DNA from 3 places in the Shewanella carassii genome. Region 3 is predicted to be linked to each of the others. Evidence: riboswitches for the same ligand, from Rfam matches in the RefSeq annotation. Region 3 holds a riboswitch; each other region holds the start of a gene.

Region 1 (7,021 bases), 1.4 Mb from region 3:
GCAGCCCAGGCTGACAAAGCCGATGCGATTGCCGCTGGTTTGGGCCTCGGCAGGGCTGTTTCCCTGTGCCAGAGTCTTGGCCGGAGTGTCCAGAGTCGTGGTCTGCTTGGGATCAAAAATGTCGACTGATTTCTTCAAGAGCTGTTTTCCGCAATGCTAAAGCTGATGGAGCACGCTTGGGTGCCGGTAAAATTGGCGGCGATTATACCTCAGCCAATAAAAAGGTACAGTTGGACTGGTTGATTTATGTTCTATGTTGCCATCTCGGTTGCCGCTTCAAAACGTCGTTGAAAAATTTTTTGATTTTTTTAACCCTTTTGGCAGCTGGCTGCGTTTCTATGGTCAACGAAGCGAACTTTTTGGAGAACCAAGATGAAAAAATCTCTGCTGAATCTGGCGCTGATAGGCGCATTGTTACCCGCTACTCTGATGAGCCACTCAGTACTGGCTCAGGATAGACCTCTACTGGAAACCACAGGCGTCAGCCAGATACAGGTTGAGCCCGATATGGCCGAAATCCATGTTGAAGTGTCATTAAGCGAATCTGATGCCAAGGCGGCCAAGGCCGCATCCGACAAGGCTGTGGCCGCTTTTATCGAGCGCCTGCTCAAGGCCGGGGTCGCTAAGGAGTCGATTGCCGCCGCCAATCTGAATCTGCAACCTGAGTATGTTTACCTCAAGGACAAGGCGCCCGAGCTCAAGGGGTATCGCGCCAGTCGTAGTGTGACCGTGTTGGTGAAACAGTTGGATCAGCTCAATCCCATACTGGACTCGGCGTTAATAGGCGGGATCAACAAGGTGAACCAGATCAACCTCAAGTCCAGTAAAGAAGCCGAGATGCGCAAGCAGGCGCGGCAGGCGGCCATTGAAGATGCCAAGCAAAAGGCCAGTGAGCTGGCGGCCGGATTTGGCGAGAAACTCGATGGCGTCTGGTCGATTCGTTATTTCGACCAAGGCCCGGTGCGCCCAGTGATGTACAAGGCCGCCATGATGGCTGAAGGCGCTATCAACCAGAGCTATGAGTATGGCCAGGTAACCTTCTCCGACAGGGTAGAGGTCAGCTACAAGCTGCGTGACTGAAGTAAGCATTCGGGTGAGAGCCGCCGGCTCGCTGATGCAGCGAAGCAGTTTTTAACCGTGGCTCGTGAACAAGCGGTGCCGGTATTGCTAGGCCGTGACATGAGTCACTTCCCCTAGGCTTAATGCCCGCCTAGCGGGATATTTACCGCCAGAGGCACAATCCAGCTTGCTATTGGGGCCGTGATAGTTAGAATGCCAGTCGAATACCTTTGAGTAGAGGCGCGCTGCCTAAGAGTAACCGGGAAGAGGGTGATGCCTTTGAGGCCCGGGGAAAGGAGTCGGCGCCGAAGTAGCCAGGTCATCAAACCTGACTGCTGGTTCTGTATCTAATAGGTGCAGGACTGCCATAGTCATCCACTATGGAGCGCTACCTGAAGGAGCTGAGAAGTTTCTGCCCTCCTTGGTCTGAGTTTCTTCGATCCTATCGGTAGATCTCCACCTTAGTTGTTTTAGGTGTAAAGAGATCATGAATATCATGCATTTTGCGGACTCTCCCTGGTCCATAGTTCCTCCTCTGCTGGCGGTTGCGCTGGCGATCATCACCCGTAGAGTACTGCTCTCCCTTGGGGTAGGCATAGTCGTCGGCAGCCTGATGTTGCAGCAGTTTTCACCGCTGCAATCGCTGCGCTACCTGGTTGACAGTGTGCTGAAAATCTTCTGGGTCGATGGTGCTCCCAACAGCGATAACCTGAATATGCTGCTGTTTATGCTGCTGCTGGGTGGGCTTATCAGCTTGATGACCGCCTCGGGTGCGACCCGGGCCTTCGCCGAATGGGCCGCCAGGCGCTGCCAGAGCCGCAAGGGCGCCAAGTCGCTCACCGGCTTGATGGTGTTTGCCTTTTTTATTGACGACTTCTTCCACAGCCTGTCGGTGGGGCCCATTTGCCGCCCTGTGACCGACAGATTCCAGATCTCCCGCGCCAAGTTGGCCTATCTGCTGGACTCGACTGCGGCGCCCGTATGCGTATTGATGCCCATCTCCTCCTGGGGGGCCTATATCATCGCCCTGGTGGGCGGCATACTCGTGGCCCATGGGGTGACAGAGCAGAGCCCGATCGCCGCCTTTGTGCAGATGATCCCCATGAATCTCTATGCGGTATTTACCCTGATCATGGTGGTGGTGGTCATCGCCTTCCAACTGGATATTGGGCCGATGCGACAGCATGAGCAGCGGGCGCTCGAAGGCAAGCTCTGGGATGAATCCAAGGGCCGGCCAATCGGGCTGGATATGGAAGCCCCGGCCGACAGCCGCGGCGGCATGCTGGATATGGTGTTGCCGATAGTGACACTGACGGCGGCGAGTATCTATTTCATGCTGGACTCCGGGGCCCAGGTATTGGCCGCCAATGGTCAGGCCTTCAGCGTGCTGGGAGCCTTTGAACATACCAATGTGGGCTCATCTTTGGTTTATGGCGCCCTTTGCAGCCTGGCGGTGTCCGGCCTGTTGGCTCTGCGTCTCGGCCTTGGGATCGCCACTTGGCTGCGCGCCGCCCCCAGAGGCGTCATGGCCATGTTGCCGGCGATCAACATACTGCTGTTTGCCTGGACCATAGGCGCCGTGGTGCGTGACATGGAAACCGGCAAATATCTCGCCAGCCTGGCTAACGGCAACCTGCCCACAGGGCTGCTGCCTGTGGTGGTGTTTGTGCTCTCCTGCGCCATGGCCTTTGCCACAGGCACCAGTTGGGGCACTTTCGGTATCATGTTGCCACTCGCCGGAGATATGGCCGCCGCCAGCGATATCCAACTCCTGCTGCCCATGCTGTCGGCTGTGCTGGCCGGTGCTGTGTTTGGCGACCACAGTTCGCCCATCTCCAGTACCAGTATTCTGTCGGCCACCGGCGCCGGCTGTCACCATATAGATCATGTGTTGACCCAGTTGCCTTATGCCCTGACCGTCGCCTTCGGGGCAGCACTGGGTTATCTGGCCATGGGGCTGCTGCATTCCACCCTGGCCGGTTTCCTGGTGAGTGCCGCCTGGTTTGCACTCTTCTGCCTCTATCACGCCAGGCGCTTCCAGGCGGCTCCCGAGGCCGCCATCGGCTGAGGCTGAGATGGGATACCAAAAAGCCCCGGGAGTTTTTCCGGGGGCTTTTTACTCTTGCCAAAGGCTCGCGAAGATAAGGAGTCTCAGTGATCCAGATAGAGATAGTTCTGCCAGCTTTTCATCCTTATCAATACCTTACGCATGATTGATACATGCTCAAAGCTATCGGAATAGATGGCGATCTCCACATTGGTACCCAGTGGCAAATGATACTGACTCAGATCATCCAGCGGCTTGAGTTTCACCAGAGGTCGGCCGTTGAGGCGAATTTGTGACGAGCCATAGAGCTGCCCCTGCGCCTGCACCTGAGATTCACCTATGGCCGGCAGCACTTCGACCACTTCGGCTTGAAACACCTTGCCCGGCAGGGCGCGGAAGATCAGCTCGGCCTTGAAACCGGGTTTCAGCCGCAGCAGCGAGTTTTGCCTAAAGGCGCCGACAAAGAAGCGCTCCTCCTGATGGACAAAGGTCATCACAGGCCTGAGGGGCATGGGCACCACCATCATTCCCGGTCTCAGGGTCAACTGGGTCACATAACCGTCTGAGGGGGCGCGCATGCTGGTTTCCTCCAGATTGAATCTGGCTTTTTCCAACATGGCGGCAATTTCGGCCACCTGGGTGTTTTGCCCCTGATACTCGGCTTCCAGTGCCAGCTTGGCGCGCCGGGCTTCGGCCTCGGCCGCCTCTACTGAGGCCTGGGCGCCGAGATAGTACTGACGACGGTTGTCGACATCGGCACGGGTGAAGGCGCCTTTTTCAAAACCGCTGCGGTAGCGCTCATATTCCAGTTGGGTTCTGTCCCGTTCGGCCTCGGCCTTGATGCGACTGGCCTCGGCGGCCTTATAGGCGGCGTCCAGCCCCAATACCGCCTGTTTAGCCTGCTCCAGGCTGGCCTCCAGCCGGGTGACTTCTGTCTGATAAGGAGTCGGATCGACCCGGAACAGTAACTCGCCCTCTTTCAGCAGTTTATTGGGGGTGACGGGCACTTCTATGACCTTGCCGCGCACCGAGGGGATCAGCGGGGTGGTGACATACATCTGGCTGCCCATGGCGGTATGGGGATGGTTGTAGTTCATCAACAAAATCAAGGTGCCTATCAGCACTACTCCGCCGAGCACGGCGGTGGGCACGCTCCACTTGTTGAGTGGAATGCGGAAAATCTTGAAGATGGCGACACAGATGGCGGTGTAAGTGAGGATAAGCAAGAGATCCATTTATCTGTTCTCCCCATTCTTGTTATTGCTTTGGGTCTGATTATCTGTACCTGGAATGTCGGTCGAGTCTGCTGCCGTATCCAAGTCCACGCCGCTGGTGGGTTTGGGGGCGGCTTGGGGCTCTTCTGAAGATGTTTGGACTTGGGTTGGGGCTTGGCTTTGGCTTTGGACTTGGGCACTCGGCGCGGCAAGGGCCTCTGTGGCGGCATGCTTTTGGGCTTCCAGGGCGGCGACTTTTTCACTCAATAGCTCCAACTGCTGCGCCAGAAGTACGGTTTCATGGTGCAGTGATTGCTGCTCCTGTTGAATTTTGTCAAAGCCCCAGCCCCTGTCCTCGCGCCAGAGCGTGGCCCAGATCCACAGAAACGGCCACAGCACATGCAGGGTAAACAGGCTCACCCAGCCTGCGTAGTGAATAGCGTCCTGATGGGGGTGGTTGCGTTTCTTGGCCAGTTCGTAGGGGATGTCGTGGATCACTATCACCCCGTAGAAGATCACCAGGGCGACAAAGATCAGCAGCCCCAGCGCGATATAATCCAGTGTCATCTAATCGGATTCCCTTATTGGTAAATACGCTTGAATAAGTGTAGATGGCCGCTGGCGGATTGCCCGGGAATGATGAATTTTTTCAGGGGCATAAGACTAAAACCGACTCGCGCCCGAAAGGGTTAGGGCTCGGCAGGTCCCGGCAGCATAAGCTGATAAAATGCCAAATCCAGCCAACGGCCGAACTTATAGCCCACCTGGGGCAGGGTGCCTGAGTGCTTGAACCCCAACTTCAGGTGCAGGGCAATACTGGCCTGGTTTCCGGCATCTATGGCGCCCACCATGGTGCGCATGCCGCGCTCCCGGGCCTGGGTTATCAAATGCTGCATCAGAAAGCGCGCCACCCCTTTGCCTCTATGCTCCGGGTGCACATACACAGAATGTTCCACCGAGTAGAGGTTGGCTGGATAGCCGCGAAACGGGCCGAAGCTGGCAAATCCCAACAGTTGCCCCTGCTCATCCTCGGCGCCCAGAATTGGCCAGCTGCCTTGTTGTTTGGCGCCGAACCAGTCGCGGATCTGCTGCTTGTTCCTTGGCTGGTATTCATAAAGGGCTGTGGTATGGGCAATGGCATGGTTGAGGATGGCGCGTATCGCTTCGCCATGTTGCTCAAGTTGGCAGTGACACAGATGCATTCCAGGCTCCCAAGGTGGTTTCGCCTGAGTATGCCACAAGCCGGTCGGCGTGCCACCTAATGGACTGGATATCAAAAACAGTGCCTGCCCAGGTGGCAGGCACTGCTCAGGCTCAGTGCTGATCCAGCATGCCTTGGGTGACAATAAAGTCGATGATTTCAGCCACCCCTTGCCCCTGCTTGAGGTTGCTGAACACCCAAGGCTTGTTGGGGCGCATTCTGGCGGTATCTTCGGCCATCACTTCCAGTGAGGCACCGACATAGGGTGCTAAATCTATCTTGTTGATCACCAGTAGATCGGAGCGGGTAATGCCCGGGCCGCCCTTACGGGGGATCTTCTCGCCCTCGGCCACATCTATTACATAGATGGTCAGATCTGCCAGTTCCGGGCTGAAGGTGGCACTGAGGTTGTCGCCACCACTCTCGACAAAGACCAGATCCAGGCCGGGATGGCGCGCCGTCAGTTCTTCCACTGCCGCGAGATTCATAGAGGCGTCTTCGCGAATTGCCGTATGGGGGCAGCCACCGGTTTCCACGCCTATGATGCGGTCGGCGCTCAGGGCCTCGGCGCGGGTGAGAATTTTGGCGTCTTCCTGGGTATAGATATCGTTGGTGACCACGGCCAGGTTGTAGTTGTCACGCATCGCCTTGCACAGGACTTCCAGCAGTGCTGTCTTGCCCGAACCAACGGGGCCGCCAACGCCTATGCGCAAAGGTTGTTTGGTTGTTTGCATATTTTCTCTCATGAACGAAACAGTCGGGTGTATTGGGTTTCATGGCGGGCACTGGCAATGGCCAGCGCCGGGGTATAGCTGCCGATATCGGCCTCGGGCCAGTCTTGCGCCTTTTGCAGCGCCTCGGGGATCTCGGCGCTCAGTTGCAGCAACAGCTGCTGACCGGCACTCTGTCCCAAGGGGATCAGCTTGACGCCGGCAGTGACGGCATTTTCGAGCCAGCTCCAGCAATAGGCCTCGCACAGTTCATATGTCGGCAGTTGCCAGTGTTTGGCTGCGAGGGCAAAGGCCGCCAATTGGGTTTGCAGCACCAGTTCCCGTTCCTCGGACGCAAGTGGGATCCCCAGTTGTGGCAGCAGTTTGGCAAAGGCCTGACCGCGCTGGCGTTCTTCCTGCCTTAGTTCTGCGGTTTCGCGACTGGCCAGCAGTAGGCGGCAATAGTCGCTCGCCGCAGAGACGTGTTCCTGCGCCAGCGCCTGACACAGACGCATCAGCAAGGGCAGCTCCAAGGTGGCCAGGCTGTCTTTAAGTTGGTTTTGCAGCCAGTGTCCCAGGGTGACAGGGTCTTTGACCCAGCCCCGCTCTATGGCCCATTCCAGTCCTTGGGAATAGGTAAAGCCCCCCACAGGCAGAGACGGACTCACCAACTGATAGAGGCGCAAGCGGCCAAGCTCGCCGGGGGCCTTGGTCTGAGGCTCAAGGCACTGCTGCCCATAGGCTGGAACCCGGCCTGGGCAGATATTAGTGGTCATGGCTGTGGTCGTGA
Region 2 (7,021 bases), 630 kb from region 3:
AACTGAGTCAGCACATGGTCGATATGATGGCAACTGGCACCTGTGGATGACAGAATCGTGGTGTCCGATATCGGCGAGCAGTGATCGCCAAACACAGCACCGGAAAGCACGGCGGCCAGCATAGGCAACATCATACTGCTGTGGCTGCCCATGGCCATATCGGCAGCAATCGGCAACATGATCCCGAAAGTGCCCCAGCTGGTGCCGGTAGAAAAGGCGGTAAGCCCTGCCAAAATAAATAACACGGCCGGCAGCAAGGCAAAGGGAATATTGCCACTGGCGAGACTGGCCATAAACTTGCCGGTTTCCAGTGAGCCAATGATCCCGGCTATGGTCCAGGCAAACATCAGAATATAGATGGCCGGCAACATAGAGCGGGCACCCGAGGTGAGCGCCTTGAGGATCATCTTGGCTTCAATCTTCTGGATAAAGGCCAGCAGCAGCGTTACCACCAGTCCGATGGAAGCGCCAAAAAACAGGGACGAGCCCACATCGGTTTTCTCAAAGGCGCCTATAATGCTGAAAGGCAGGCTTTCTGCCGCCAGGGCATCGGCGCCGCTGGAAACCATAAAGTAGAAGGTCGCCACCACCAAGACACCTATGGGCAGGAACAAGCCGTGCACCTGACCGGTTTCCGCCTCGGGCAGATCGGCATTGGCGCCGGGCGGCAGTCCCTTGGACTCATCATAGAGATTGCCTTTACGGGCGTTGAGCTCGTGTTTGCGCATGGCGCCAATATCCAGCTCCATATAGGCCACACACAGCAAGAGCGCCAGAGCAAATAAGGCATAGAAGTTCATCGGGATCATCTGCACGAAAGCACTCAGATGCCCTATTTCAGTAAAACCATGAGCCGTGAGAATACCGCCGATAAGGGCAATAATATAGGCGCCCCAGCTGGACACCGGCGAGATAACGCACACGGGCGCCGCGGTAGAATCCAAAAGATACGCCAGTTTGGAGCGGGAGATATAATATCTGTCGGTCAGCGGTCTAGCGATACTGCCCACCACCAGGCTGTTGAAGTAGTCATCGATAAACACCACACAACCGAGAAACATGGTTAGCAGCTTGGCATCACGACGATTGCGGATATGCTGTCTGGCCCAGTTGGCAAAGGCTCTGGCCGAGCCACTGACGGTGATCAGTGCCGTGATCATCCCCAGCAGCACCAGGAACCCCAGAATATACAGGTTCCAGGCATTAAAAGCGCCATCATCCCAAACCAGGGAAAGCACCCTTTGCCCCAGATAAACCCCGGTATCCAACACCGACCATTGATTGAGCAACAAGGCTCCGATCAGTATTCCTAACCCCAGCGATAACAACACCCGCCGGGTGAAGATCGCCAATAAAATTGCCACAACCGGCGGCAACAAAGAGAGTGCCGAGTCGGCATAACTTAGTACTGTCATTGAGTCTTGTTCTTCGTTAAATACGAATGGAGGGCAACTGAACTGGTGGGAAAAGGCAATAACATACCGAGTAGCACCTGTCCTTTCAGTAGCGCTCCATAGTAACGTCAATCTGTCATCCCGACAGAATATACTATGGCAGTGCTGCCCCTATTTGGTAACAGCCCCAGCGGTGGACCTTGATGAGTCGCAACCACTTCGGCACCAAATCCTTTCGCGATACATAAACGGAATCACCCTGCTTACCGCTACTGATATTTAGTGCGCCTCTACTTCTCAGGACGCCTGATGTCAGGCGTGACGCACATAAAAACATAGGCGGCTTTGAGGATGCTACCCCAAAGCCGCCTATCGTGACCTAGATCACAGATTAAATCAACTCGTTCAACTTGGGCACCACATCAAACAGGTCCGCTTCCAAACCATAATCGGCCACTTGGAAGATAGGCGCTTCAGGATCTTTGTTGATGGCCACTATGACTTTTGAGTCCTTCATCCCGGCCAGATGTTGAATCGCCCCGGAGATACCCACAGCGATATAAAGCTCGGGCGCCACAATTTTACCCGTCTGACCGACCTGCAGGTCGTTGGGAACAAAGCCGGCATCTACGGCGGCCCGTGATGCACCTACGGCGGCGCCCAGCTTATCGGCCAACGTCTCCAGCATGGCAAAGTTTTCGCCACTGCCCATACCGCGACCACCGGAAACAATCACTCTGGCGCTGCCAAGCTCCGGACGAACCGACTCGGTTAGGCTCTGGGACACAAAGCTGCTCTTGGCTTCATATACGCTGTCGAGCTGGTGAATGTCGGCAGTCCCCGTCTCGGCAACGGCGTCGAAGGCGCTGGCGCGCACAGTGGCCACTTTCTTGTCATCCAGACTCTTAATGGTCGCCATGGCATTACCGGCATAGATGGGACGAACATAGGTGTCGGCATCAATCACCTTGGTGATCTCAGAAAGTTGAGCCACATCCAGCAAAGCCGCCACTCTAGGCAGAATGTCCTTACCCAGGCTTGAGGCTGCAGCCAGGATATGGCTGTAGTCGCCGCTCAGCGACAAGATAAGCTCACCAATATTGTCGGCCAAATGAGCACCATAGGCAGGGTTATCGGCCAGCAGTACCTTACTGACGCCTTCAAGCTTGGCGGCGGCATCGGCGGCGGCCTTACAATCTTGACCGGCAACCAGCAGGTGAATATCACCGCCTATGGCCTTAGCCGCGGCGACAACTTTGGCCGTATCCTGTTTCAGGCTGGCATTATCGTGTTCTGCAATTACTAATACGGCCATTTAGATCACCTTCGCTTCGTTTTTCAACTTGTCCACCAGCTCCTCAACGGAAGCCACCATCACACCTGCCTGACGGCTGGCCGGCGTTGCCACCTCAAGCACCTGTACGTGCTGCTTGAGAGTCACCTCCAAATCTTCAACACTCAGGGTCTCCAACGGCTTACGCTTGGCCTTCATGATATTGGGTAGAGAAGCATAGCGGGGCTCGTTGAGACGCAGATCCGCGGTGACCACGGCAGGCAGAGGCATAGACAGAGTCTGCAAGCCGCCATCCACTTCCCGGGTGACCAGCAGACTATCGCCTTCCAACTTCACTTCAGATGCAAAGGTTGCCTGGGGCATACCGGCAAGCGCCGCCAGCATCTGTCCGGTTTGATTGTTATCGCCGTCGATAGACTGCTTACCGAGCAGAATAAGTTGCGCCTGTTCTTTGTCCTGCACCGCCTTGAGCAGTTTGGCAATAGAAAGGGGCACCAGCTCTTCATCGGTTTCGATGTGAATGGCACGGTCGGCGCCCAGAGCCAATGCGGTACGCAGTTGCTCCTGTGCCGCCTTGGGACCTATGCTGACAACGACGACTTCAGTAGCACTGCCCGCTTCTTTCAGACGCACGGCTTCTTCTACCGCAATCTCACAAAATGGGTTCAACGCCATTTTCAGGTTGGCTGTTTCAACGCCTGTGTTGTCGGCCTTGACCCTGACCTTCACATTGGCATCGACCACACGTTTTACTGGCACCAATACTTTCATAGGGTTTCCTTCCTACACCTTGTATCTAATGTGGGTTGCGTACCGATGATAACAAGATAAGGCGTAGCCAGCGCTGGCTTACTCGCCCTTTTCCAGGACATCAGTACAGAATGAGTCAACTTTACGTGCTGTTAACGTTAACGTCAACATCAACTTAAACGACCGTTTGTCAATTTTGTCACACTTTAAGGCCAGTTTTTTGAACACTTGGCAACTTTCATGGTCATAGAATCGAGTTAAATAAAGAAATTAATGTCAATGGACGTAAAAATATTTGATCCTGACTCTTATAGTTTCTATTATTTATAACGATATTAACCCTAACCCAATTTATAAATTAGCGTGGGACCTAAATACCTATGAGCGATTTTCTTGATATATTGACTCACGGTCGTCGTTTTAAGGCCGCAGTAAAAGAGTTAAGCGTTGCAGATCTGCGTGATCTGGCGGCAAAATTGGATAAAATCATTATTGAACGTGAAGAAGAAGCCAAGGAAGAAGAAAAGGCTCAAGCTGAACGTCTATCTAAAATTGAAGATATCCGTAAACAGATGGAAGCCGTTGGCCTATCAGTTGAAGATCTTGGTGATGTTGTTGCTGCCAAATCTGCTCCTAAAAAGAAACGCGCCCCTCGCCCACCGAAATACAAAATCGTTGTAGACGGTGAAACCATTACTTGGACCGGCCAAGGCCGTATGCCAACCGTATTCAAGAATGAAGTAGACAAAGGTCGTTCAATGGATGATTTCCTGATCTAACCAGTTGTCTATTTACTTAAGCCTCGACAGTGTCGGGGCTTTTTTATGTCTATAAAACATCACTCGACTGTTAAAAAGCCTTACAATTACCTCTTGGCATTTACACCCCCCTTGAGTTAACTTCCATGTTAAATCAGTATAAAACGCTGCCTCAATCACATTTCGCAACATCTACGGGTTACTTTTAACGGCAGTCAAAATGACTTTTAACCTTCATTAACCACTAGCACAATTTTACATCAAGGTACTGATTAGTATTACTTTACTAAAAGTATAATGACAGGGTAGTTACATAAAAATGAGAAGCATATTCCCCGCAGCACTGCCGCTTTTAGCCGTTCTTATCGTCAACAGTGCCTATGCAGATGAAACGCAGTTGACAGACAATACCCCGAGATTGACCGCCTTAACTCATGCACGACTCATGCTCTCCCCGGGTAAGCAATTGGATAACGCCACATTACTCATTGAAAATAATCATATCAAACAAGTAATTTCCAATAATGAAATTCCACAAAATGCCTATAGGATAGATCTCAAGGGGCACACTATTTATCCGGGATTTATCGATCCCTTTACTGATTACGGGCTGGAGTATTCACAAACACCTACTACTATTGAGGGCCCTGTTTATCAAATTAAGTCAAAGGGGGCTGCAGCAAAGAATGGGGCAATTCACGCCGATAAAGAATGGTTCGCCTATGTCTCGGCAGATAAAGAAACTGCGTCAAATTGGATAAGCAATGGCTTTACCAGCGTTCAAAGTGCTCATCTTGACGGAATATTCAGGGGTATAGGCGTTTCCTTATCTTTGGCTGATAAGAATAGTAATCAACTGATATATCGCCCCAGGAGTCATCACTTTATGGCTTTTGACAAAGGGAGTTCTCCGCAGGATTACCCCAACTCCCTGATGGGGAGCATAGCCTTAATAAGGCAGACGCTCAGCGATGCCCACTGGTATAACCAGAATAAAAAGAAAGCAGTCGGTCGCGATGACTTATTACTTCCCGAATTTAATATCGCCCTGGAACGATTGCACGATATAAAAGCGAGCGGGGCAATATTTGATACCCGCAACCTCAATAACCAGTTGCGTGCAGCCAAGCTATTGAGTCAAGCCGATATCCCTCCCACCTTACTGGGCAATGGCCAGGAATATGCAAGAGTGAAAGAACTTCAGCAATATCGACCCGCATTGATATTGCCGTTGAACTTTCCAGCGGCCCCAGAAATGAGTGATGAAGACAATGCCAGGGAAGTGCCACTCAGAACCTTGAGACACTGGGAGCGGGCACCGAGTAATCCTGCTGTGATGGCAGCCAACAATATCCCCTTCTCCTTCACCCAATACGGCATAGACGGCAAAGCCTTTTGGCCTAGGCTGAAAATGGCGTTGCAAGCCGGTCTCGATGAAGAAACTGCATTGGCGGCACTGACAACCCAGGCTGCTGCGGCCGCTGGCATAGATAATGTGGTCGGTAAACTGGCGCCCGGCTATATGGCCGATCTGGTGATAGCCAAGGGTAATCTGTTTCAGGACGGCAAAATAGTCAGCGTTTGGCTACAAGGTGAAGAACAAATACAAACGGCTCCTGGATACCAGTGGCAAGGCAGTTATCGCCTGCATTTGGCTGAGCTGGAATTAGATCTTGAGCTGCAATTGAGCCAGCAAACACCCCGAAAACTTAAGGGCAGCTTCAATAGTGGCGATCAACAGATAGCGCTTGCTCACTTGAGTGCCAACAGCAACCGTCTGAGTTTCAGCGTCAATTTGCAAAGTGCGGGCATCGATGGCATTAGTCGAGTAACTCTTTGGCAAGATGATGAAGGGCTGCAGGGCAGACTCTTGCGTGCCGATGGCGCCATCACTCAACTGGCCGGCTCAAGATTGCCGCCAGCGCCCTTATCGGCGGATACAGAGACGGGAGGCAATGCCAATTCCCCACCAACCTCTTCCAAGACTGAACCCGAGTATCTCAGCCGTTTGACGAGTCCACTGCAAGCCTATGGCCGCAGTGAGCAGCCAGGTACGGAAAAACTGCATATCCGCAATGTCACCCTTTGGACCTCAAGCGAGGCCGGCATTATTGGCAACAGCGACCTGCTTATGGCCAATGGTAAGATTGAAAAGGTTGGTACCAATCTCAGCACCCCGAGTGGTTATCAGGTCATAGAGGGAGCAGGCATGCACCTGACTGCCGGGATCATAGATGAGCATTCCCACATTGCCGTCAACGGTGGCCTCAATGAGATGTCCGATGCCATCACCTCAGAAGTGCAAATAGCCGATGTGCTTAACCCGGATGATATTGCCATCTATCGCTCCTTGGCCGGTGGCGTCACTACCGCCAATCTACTGCATGGCAGCGCCAACCCTATAGGTGGCCAGTCACAGGTCATTCAACTGCGCTGGGGAGAGTCGGCCGAGGGACTCAAGTTCACCCAAGCCCATCAGGGGATTAAGTTTGCTTTAGGGGAAAACGTCAAACAGAGCAATTGGGGTGAGCGCTATACCCGCAGATTCCCGCAAAGCCGCATGGGGGTGAAGGCCTTGATGAGCGATGCTTTCAATGCCGCCAGAGACTATAAAGATGCCCAGGCCCAATATGCCGAGCTAAGCTCACGGGAGAAACGTAAGCAACTCTCCCCTCGCCCCGATTATCGTTTACAGGCGATTGCCCAAGTGCTGAACGGCGAGCGCGATGTGCATATTCACTCCTATGTCCAGTCTGAAATCCTGATGTTCTTGCGCCTCGCCGAGGCTTACGATTTCAAGGTCACCGCCTTCACCCATGTACTGG
Region 3 (7,021 bases):
AAACCATCCTTAAGGGTATGGGTGAATTGCACCTGGACATCAAAGTAGACATCCTGAAGCGTACTCACGGTGTTGAACTGACTGTTGGTGCTCCACAGGTAGCTTACCGTGAAACCATCACTCAAGCCGTTGAAGACAGCTACACTCACAAGAAGCAGTCTGGTGGTTCTGGTCAGTTCGGTAAGATCGACTACCGCATCCGTCCAGGCGAAGCTGGTAGTGGCTTCAAGTTCACCTCCAGCGTTGTTGGTGGTAACGTACCTCGTGAATTCTGGCCAGCAGTTGAAAGCGGCTTCGAAGACATGATGAACGAAGGTCCTCTGGCTGGCTTCCCAGTACTGGACGTTGAAGTTGAACTGTTCGACGGTGGTTACCACGCAGTTGACTCCTCAGCGATCGCGTTTGAAATCGCTGCCAAGGGTGCATTCCGTCAGTCTATGCCTAAAGCCAAGCCTCAGCTGCTTGAGCCTGTGATGAAGGTTGACGTGTTCACTCCAGACGATCACGTTGGTGACGTTATCGGTGACCTGAACCGTCGTCGCGGTATGATCAAGGATCAGGAAGCCGGTCTGACTGGCGTACGCGTTAAGGCTGACGTACCACTGGCAGAAATGTTCGGTTACATCGGTCACCTGCGTACTATGACTTCTGGTCGTGGTCAGTTCTCCATGGAGTTCTCTCACTATGCTCCATGTCCTGCCAACGTGGCTGAGACTGTTATCGCTGAAACCAAGGCACGCAACGCTGCCAAGAAGTAAGGATAATTAATCCTGAAAAACCCGCCTTGATGGCGGGTTTTTTTATGGGCGAATATCTAGTGCCGCGAAGCCAGCAGAATCAAACTTGCACTCAGCTCGGCGGATGCCCATGTACATCAATGGGCAATCGTATGGCAACTGTTTCCGAAAGTGGCATATGGGCCAAGGCGCTACCTAAGATAAAGGAGCTGGGATCGGCAGAGACTTACCGTGAGGAAGCTACTGTGAATATCAGTAGCGAGGAGAACTGAAATAGGTGATAGCAGATAAACAAAAGCCAGCTCGATAGGCTGGCTTTGTGTAGGGCTGATAAAGCGTGTTTATCAGTCTTCCAGGTTACCGCAGAAGCGGTAGCCTTCGCCGTGGATGGTGGCGATGATTTCCGGTGTATCAGGCACACTTTCGAAGTGCTTACGAATACGACGGATAGTCACATCGACAGTACGGTCGTGTGGCTTGAGCTCACGGCCGGTCATTTTCATCAGCAGCTCAGCGCGGCTGAGGATCTTGCCTGGGTTTTCCACAAAGTGCAGCATAGCGCGGAATTCGCTACGTGGCAGTTTGTAAGATTCACCCTGTGGGCTCACCAGAGAACGGCTGTTGATTTCCAGGCTCCAACCATTGAAGCGGTAGTATTCAACGGCGGCCTTTTCTTCAATTTCAATGCCTGAACTGTTGACGCGAGTCAGCAGGTTGCGGGCACGAATAGTCAACTCGCGAGGGTTGAATGGCTTGGTGATGTAATCATCGGCACCGATTTCCAAACCAAGGATCTTGTCCACTTCGTTGTCACGACCGGTAAGGAAGATCAAACCGATATTGTTGATTTCGCGCAACTCCCGCGCCAATAGCAAACCATTCTTACCCGGTAGGTTGATATCCATAACCACCAGGTTCACCTTGTTTTCTTGCAAGGCTTTGTGCATCTCTGCGCCATCATTGGCTTCGGTCACCACATAACCTTCTGCCTCGAAAATACTTCTCAGCGTGTTACGGGTAACGGCTTCATCTTCAACGATCAGAATGTGCGGGTTTTGCATGTTATTTACCTAATTAAATCAGTTTATCTAACCATGAGCGCGGGTGACGCTCCGTTCTAATACCTAAAACGCCAACATTCACAGGGTTCACGTAAGTGCTGTTCAAAACTGAAATGAAACGGCAACACACTTCATGATTAGCAAAGTATGCTCTCCAATTGGGAGAGGCGCGAACTGTACAATCTAGGATTCCCAGTCGTGGGATTTAGTTCCTGAAAGGCTTGGAAATTCTAAAAACGTTATCTTAAAACCAGATTACATTTGGTACAGAGTCGTTATCGATAGAGACTTATGCTGTCGCGTAATGGCGCTAGCCGGGTCACACGCTTAACTCTAAGCCTTCATCGATACATTACATTGTACTAGGATTGGGCATTTGTTAACAAATAAAATGTTAACAAATTAATGGTTAACTATGATCCGCATCACAAGTTTTTATGTTGAGTGTTGAAACTTAAGCATTTTACATTCTGCCTTACTGTGAGCTTGCTCACGAGACTAGGGGATTTTGTAACCCTTTGCTAGAATGAATTCGGTTAATTAGAGACAGATACTACAATGGATGCTGCATTTGAAAGTCTCTGGCAATGCTACCAGAGCGCATGCTTTTTATTGACTCAGTCGTTTTCTTCCACCATACCTTTCGCTATTGTCACCGCCCATAATCCCTTGGGGCAAAAACTGACTTCCAGTCAAAATCGTCTTCTCGATCGGCAATTACAAGGTGATATTGATAAGTTGGGCATACCTTACCGGGCGATCATAGGGGCGGCTGAGGATCTCAGTCATATGGAGAAAAGTTGGGCTCTGTTTCTGGATAAGACCGCAGCAATCGAGTTGGCGTTAAAGTACCATCAAAACGCTCTCTACTATGTGAATAATGGCATATTAACCTTAGTGCCCTGCCTTAGGGGAGAGTGTGAAGTTGAACTCGGGTTATTTAAAAACAGGGCTAGACTGGTTAATGAGTTACCCGAGCTCAGTGACTGATGAGTTGAGGAAATTTCATCGGGTGCAAATTAGCATTGACTTCATAAGGGCTTTATTGCTAATTTTTTAATCCCTTTTGAGAGAAAGGAACAGAAGAGGTGCGTTAACTAGGTAGTGAGTCAGAGGAAGCCAATTTCCAATGACGGCTCATGAGGGAGATTAACGCCGAGGTCGGGATGCGCATTGGTAACGCTCTCCGGTCGGTTGGTCAGGCTGAATCCTGGCGGCTGTCACCTGGTTTTTGGTGGAGAGCTTCTGGTGACGATCGCTTTTTCCCTACTTTGGGGTGCGTTATCTCAGCACCAGGCTCTTCGAACGTTATCTGTTCGGAGCTTAATTCATGAAATCTATTCTCGTTGTCAACCTTTCCCTGTCTCCTGCCTGCGGGGGAATGCGCTGATGTCCCTAGTTGTTGCCAAGTTTGGCGGTACCTCGGTCGCCGATTATCAGGCGATGAATTGCTGTGCCGATATTGTGCTGGGAAATTCGGCTACTCGTTTGGTTGTGGTGAGTGCCTCATCAGGTGTGACCAATCTGCTGGTGGAGTTGTCCCAGGCAGACATGGGGGACGAGCGTCGTCTCAGGCTATTGAAAGAGATAGCCAGCATTCAATACGCAATTCTGGATAAACTCGGCAGACCGGCCGATGTAGCCGCGGCGCTGGATGCTTTGCTCAGCCGCATGGCAACGCTCAGTGCCAAGCTGTTGCAGGCGCCGAGCAATGCTATGGTGGATGAGATCCTGTCCCTCGGTGAGCAATGCTCTTCAGCACTGTTTGCCGCGGTTTTGAGAGAACGCGGTGCCAAGGCCTGCGCCTTTGATGTGCGTCAGGTGATGCGTACCGATAGCCATTTCGGTAAGGCCGAACCACAAATTGCCGAGCTAAAGCGGCTGGCGACAGAGAAATTACAACCCTTGCTTGAGCAACAACTGCTGGTGACCCAGGGCTTTATCGGTGCCGATGCCGAGGGGCGAACCACTACCCTTGGGCGTGGCGGCAGTGATTATTCCGCGGCCCTATTGGCTGAGGCTTTGGAAGCCGATGCGGTGGAGATCTGGACCGATGTAGAAGGAATTTACACCACAGATCCCAGACTGGCTCCCAACGCTAGGCCCATTGCTGAAATCAGTTTTAATGAGGCGGCCGAGATGGCTACTTTTGGCGCCAAGGTGTTGCACCCTGCCACCATCTTGCCGGCGGTGCGTCAACAGATCCAAGTGTTTGTCGGTTCCAGTCGGGCGCCGGAAAAAGGCGGCACCTGGATCCGCCACCAAGTGGATGATGAGCCGGTATTCAGGGCCGTTGCCGTGAGACGAGATCAGACCCTGCTTAACTTGCACAGTCTGCAGATGCTGCATGCCCAGGGGTTCTTGGCCGAAACCTTCGCTATCTTGGCGCGGCATAAGATCAGTGTCGATCTCATTACCACCTCAGAGGTGAATGTATCGCTGACGCTGGACAAAACAGGCTCAGATTCGGCCGGTAAGGGGCTTCTGACCGAAGCTCTGTTGCAGGAGTTGTCGCAACACTGCCGGGTGCGGGTGGAAGACAAGCTGGCCCTGGTGGCCATTATAGGCAACAAGATAGCCACTACTGCCGGGATCTGTCGCCGGGTATTTGAAGTGCTCGAACCCCATAACGTCCGAATGATCTGTCAGGGCGCCAGTCCACACAATCTCTGTGTCTTGGTGTCTGAAGCCGAAGCCGGTGATGTGGTGGCCGCTTTGCATCGCAACTTATTTGAAGGTGCTCAGGATGCAGCTTGAACACCTGCAGGTTGGGGAGCTGGCCGCAGGTCAGCCTCTGACCATCCCCATATATCGCTTCAAAGGCTCCAGTCATTCGGCGCCCAGCGTCTATATTCAGGCCAATGTGCATGGCGCCGAGGTGCAGGGCAATGCGGTGATTTTGCAGTTGCTGCAGTACTTCAAGGCGCATCCGCCTCTGGGGGATATCACTCTGGTGCCTCTGGCCAACCCCTTGGGGATCAACCAGAAAAGTGGTGAGTTTACCTTGGGCCGCTTCGACCCCATCACAGGTATCAACTGGAACCGAGCCTATCTGGATCAGGCCGTCCACCTGGATGACTGGTATCCGCAGTATAGTGAGCTGCAGGAGCAGGTATTGTTTGATGCTTTTCGTCAGCTTCTTATTGGCAACTGTGAACAGGCATTGGCCAATCCTTGGGGAGTGACGACCGGCCAGAGATTGGCGCTCAATCTGCAGAAACTGGCGCACGGCGCTGACATAGTGCTGGATCTGCACACCGGCCCCAAGTCCTGTAAACACCTCTATTGCCCCGAATATGAGTTGTCCGCAGCCAGCTACTTTCATATTCCCTACACCTTGGTAATGCCCAAAGGTTTTGGTGGCGCCATGGATGAAGCGGCCTTCAATCCCTGGTGGCAACTTAGCGATTATGCCAAGAGCCGGGGGCGAGATCTGAGAGTCGCCGTGTCAGCCTTTACCTTGGAGCTTGGCAGCCAGGAGCGTATCGATCTTGCCGATGCCAGCCGGGATGCGGAAGGGATATTAAGTTATTTGAGCCATAGGGGAGCGATAACCCAGCGCATACAGCCCGAGGTGATGCCACGTTTTGCTTGTTTGCTGAAAGACTATCGAAAGTTTCACGCGCCTATGGCAGGGATGGTGGAGTATCTGGCCGAGCCGGGAGTACCTTTGGCTGCGGGCACACCTCTGGTCAATATGCTCAGGCTCGACCGAGTCGATGTCGGTACTGAAGTCACCAGGCTCTCACTCAATGAGGATGTGATCCCCGTGCTGCATTTTGCATCGGCGTCGGTGCACCAAGGGACTGAGCTCTACAAGGTGATGACCCACTACTTTTCTGTTTCTGATTAAAATCAGGCCCGGTGATAAGCCGGGCCATTTTTTTTAACTAATCGGATCAGATGTTAGGGTTTTACCGCCCTGACAATCGGGTTCTGCAGGCTGATCAGGGTTTCGGTGGACTGAATTTCATCTATCGACTGGATACGGTTAATCAATACGTGCTGCAGGGCATCGATGGACTGACACATCACTTTGACAAATACGCTGTAGTTGCCCGTGGTGTAGTAGGCTTCGACTACTTCTTCCAACTCATTGAGCTTGGAGATGGCGGCGGGATAATCACCGGCACTCTTGAGATTGATGCCGATAAAGCAACAGACATCATAGCCTAGAGCCTTGGGGTTAACTGTTATTTGGGCTCCGGTGATGATACCGGCCTGTTTCATCTTTTCGACCCTGACATGAATCGTACCTGCGCTGACGCTGAAGCGTTTGGCCAGCTCGGCAAAAGGGGTTCGAGCATCCTGCATCAGGGCTTCCAGGATCTGATTGTCCAGTTGATCTCTTTGAAATGATGTATCCACAGCATCACGCCTAAATTGCTTATAATCAGGCATGAATCTACGTGTTTTATTGTAAAATTGCCAGTCTTATGGCGACTTTTGGCTCAACATCTATGGTGACGTTAGCCGTTATTGCTCACCTTCGGGCGCGAGAAAAGGCACAGGTGCACTGAAGCTCATGGGTTCGTCCGAGTAGGGATGCTTGATGCTGAGGCTGGCGGCATGCAGCAGCAATCTGGGAGCCAATCTTTTTGCCCAGGAGTCGGCGTAGAAACCATCGCCCAGAATGGGGTGGCCCAGCGCCATCATATGCACCCTGAGTTGGTGTGAACGCCCTGTGATGGGGATCAGTTTGACCAGAGTTGAATAGCGTCCCTTGCTGATCACCTCATAGTGAGTCAGTGACGGCTTACCCACTTGATGGTCGACTTTCTGTCTGGGCCTGTTGGGCCAATCGCAAATGAGTGGCAGTTCTATACTGCCTTGGTTGGCCTTGATATGACCGGCGACTCTGGCGTAGTAACTCTTTTGGGTTTCCCTGTCTCGAAACTGGCGTTTCAGCTCACGCTCGGCACTGCGCCTCAGTGCCAATAAGAGTACGCCCGAGGTGGCCATGTCCAGGCGGTGAACCACTTGTGCTTGCGGATGTTCGGCCAACACTCTGGCATAGGCGCTGTCGTGATGGGCCGGATCCCGTCCGGGAACCGAGAGCAGTCCCGAAGGTTTATTGATGACTATGATGTCCTTGTCCTGGTAGAGAATATCCAGCCAAGGCTCGGTTGGTGGATTGTAGACAAAATCTGACATGTCATGGCCTCAATGAAAATGGACGGCAAAGATAACCGCGGCTGTCGGCAGATGCAAGCTCTTGGGCGT

Evidence for each region. Region 3 has a riboswitch for lysine ahead of lysC (lysine-sensitive aspartokinase 3). Riboswitches for the same ligand answer to the same signal wherever they lie in the genome.
Region 1: linked by a shared signal. The riboswitch ahead of K5621_RS17290 (Na+/H+ antiporter NhaC family protein) and the one ahead of lysC (lysine-sensitive aspartokinase 3) in region 3 are both predicted to bind lysine.
Region 2: linked by a shared signal. The riboswitch ahead of K5621_RS06760 (Na+/H+ antiporter NhaC family protein) and the one ahead of lysC (lysine-sensitive aspartokinase 3) in region 3 are both predicted to bind lysine.

What each region holds. Positions count from the first base shown of each region.
Region 1 is NZ_AP024618.1:3,847,736-3,854,756, reverse strand. Features, by position in the region: gene rimO (30S ribosomal protein S12 methylthiotransferase RimO) at 1-138, opposite strand, end outside; gene K5621_RS17295 (oxidative stress defense protein) at 373-1,080, shown strand; lysine riboswitch at 1,287-1,458, shown strand; gene K5621_RS17290 (Na+/H+ antiporter NhaC family protein) at 1,547-3,127, shown strand; gene K5621_RS17285 (HlyD family secretion protein) at 3,211-4,341, opposite strand; partial or broken gene K5621_RS17280 (DUF3302 domain-containing protein) at 4,653-4,887, opposite strand; gene K5621_RS17275 (GNAT family N-acetyltransferase) at 5,010-5,522, opposite strand; gene ureG (urease accessory protein UreG) at 5,635-6,255, opposite strand; gene K5621_RS17265 (urease accessory protein UreF) at 6,264-7,007, opposite strand; gene ureE (urease accessory protein UreE) at 6,997-7,021, opposite strand, start outside.
Region 2 is NZ_AP024618.1:1,465,704-1,472,724, reverse strand. Features, by position in the region: gene K5621_RS06760 (Na+/H+ antiporter NhaC family protein) at 1-1,415, opposite strand, end outside; lysine riboswitch at 1,497-1,695, opposite strand; gene K5621_RS06755 (electron transfer flavoprotein subunit alpha/FixB family protein) at 1,786-2,709, opposite strand; gene K5621_RS06750 (electron transfer flavoprotein subunit beta/FixA family protein) at 2,710-3,459, opposite strand; gene K5621_RS06745 (H-NS histone family protein) at 3,819-4,217, shown strand; gene K5621_RS06740 (amidohydrolase family protein) at 4,516-7,021, shown strand, end outside.
Region 3 is NZ_AP024618.1:831,788-838,808, forward strand. Features, by position in the region: gene fusA (elongation factor G) at 1-758, shown strand, start outside; gene arcA (two-component system response regulator ArcA) at 1,082-1,798, opposite strand; gene K5621_RS03890 (DUF3293 domain-containing protein) at 2,357-2,788, shown strand; lysine riboswitch at 2,874-3,051, shown strand; gene lysC (lysine-sensitive aspartokinase 3) at 3,188-4,555, shown strand; gene K5621_RS03900 (succinylglutamate desuccinylase/aspartoacylase family protein) at 4,545-5,651, shown strand; gene asnC (transcriptional regulator AsnC) at 5,705-6,166, opposite strand; gene rluA (bifunctional tRNA pseudouridine(32) synthase/23S rRNA pseudouridine(746) synthase RluA) at 6,275-6,952, opposite strand.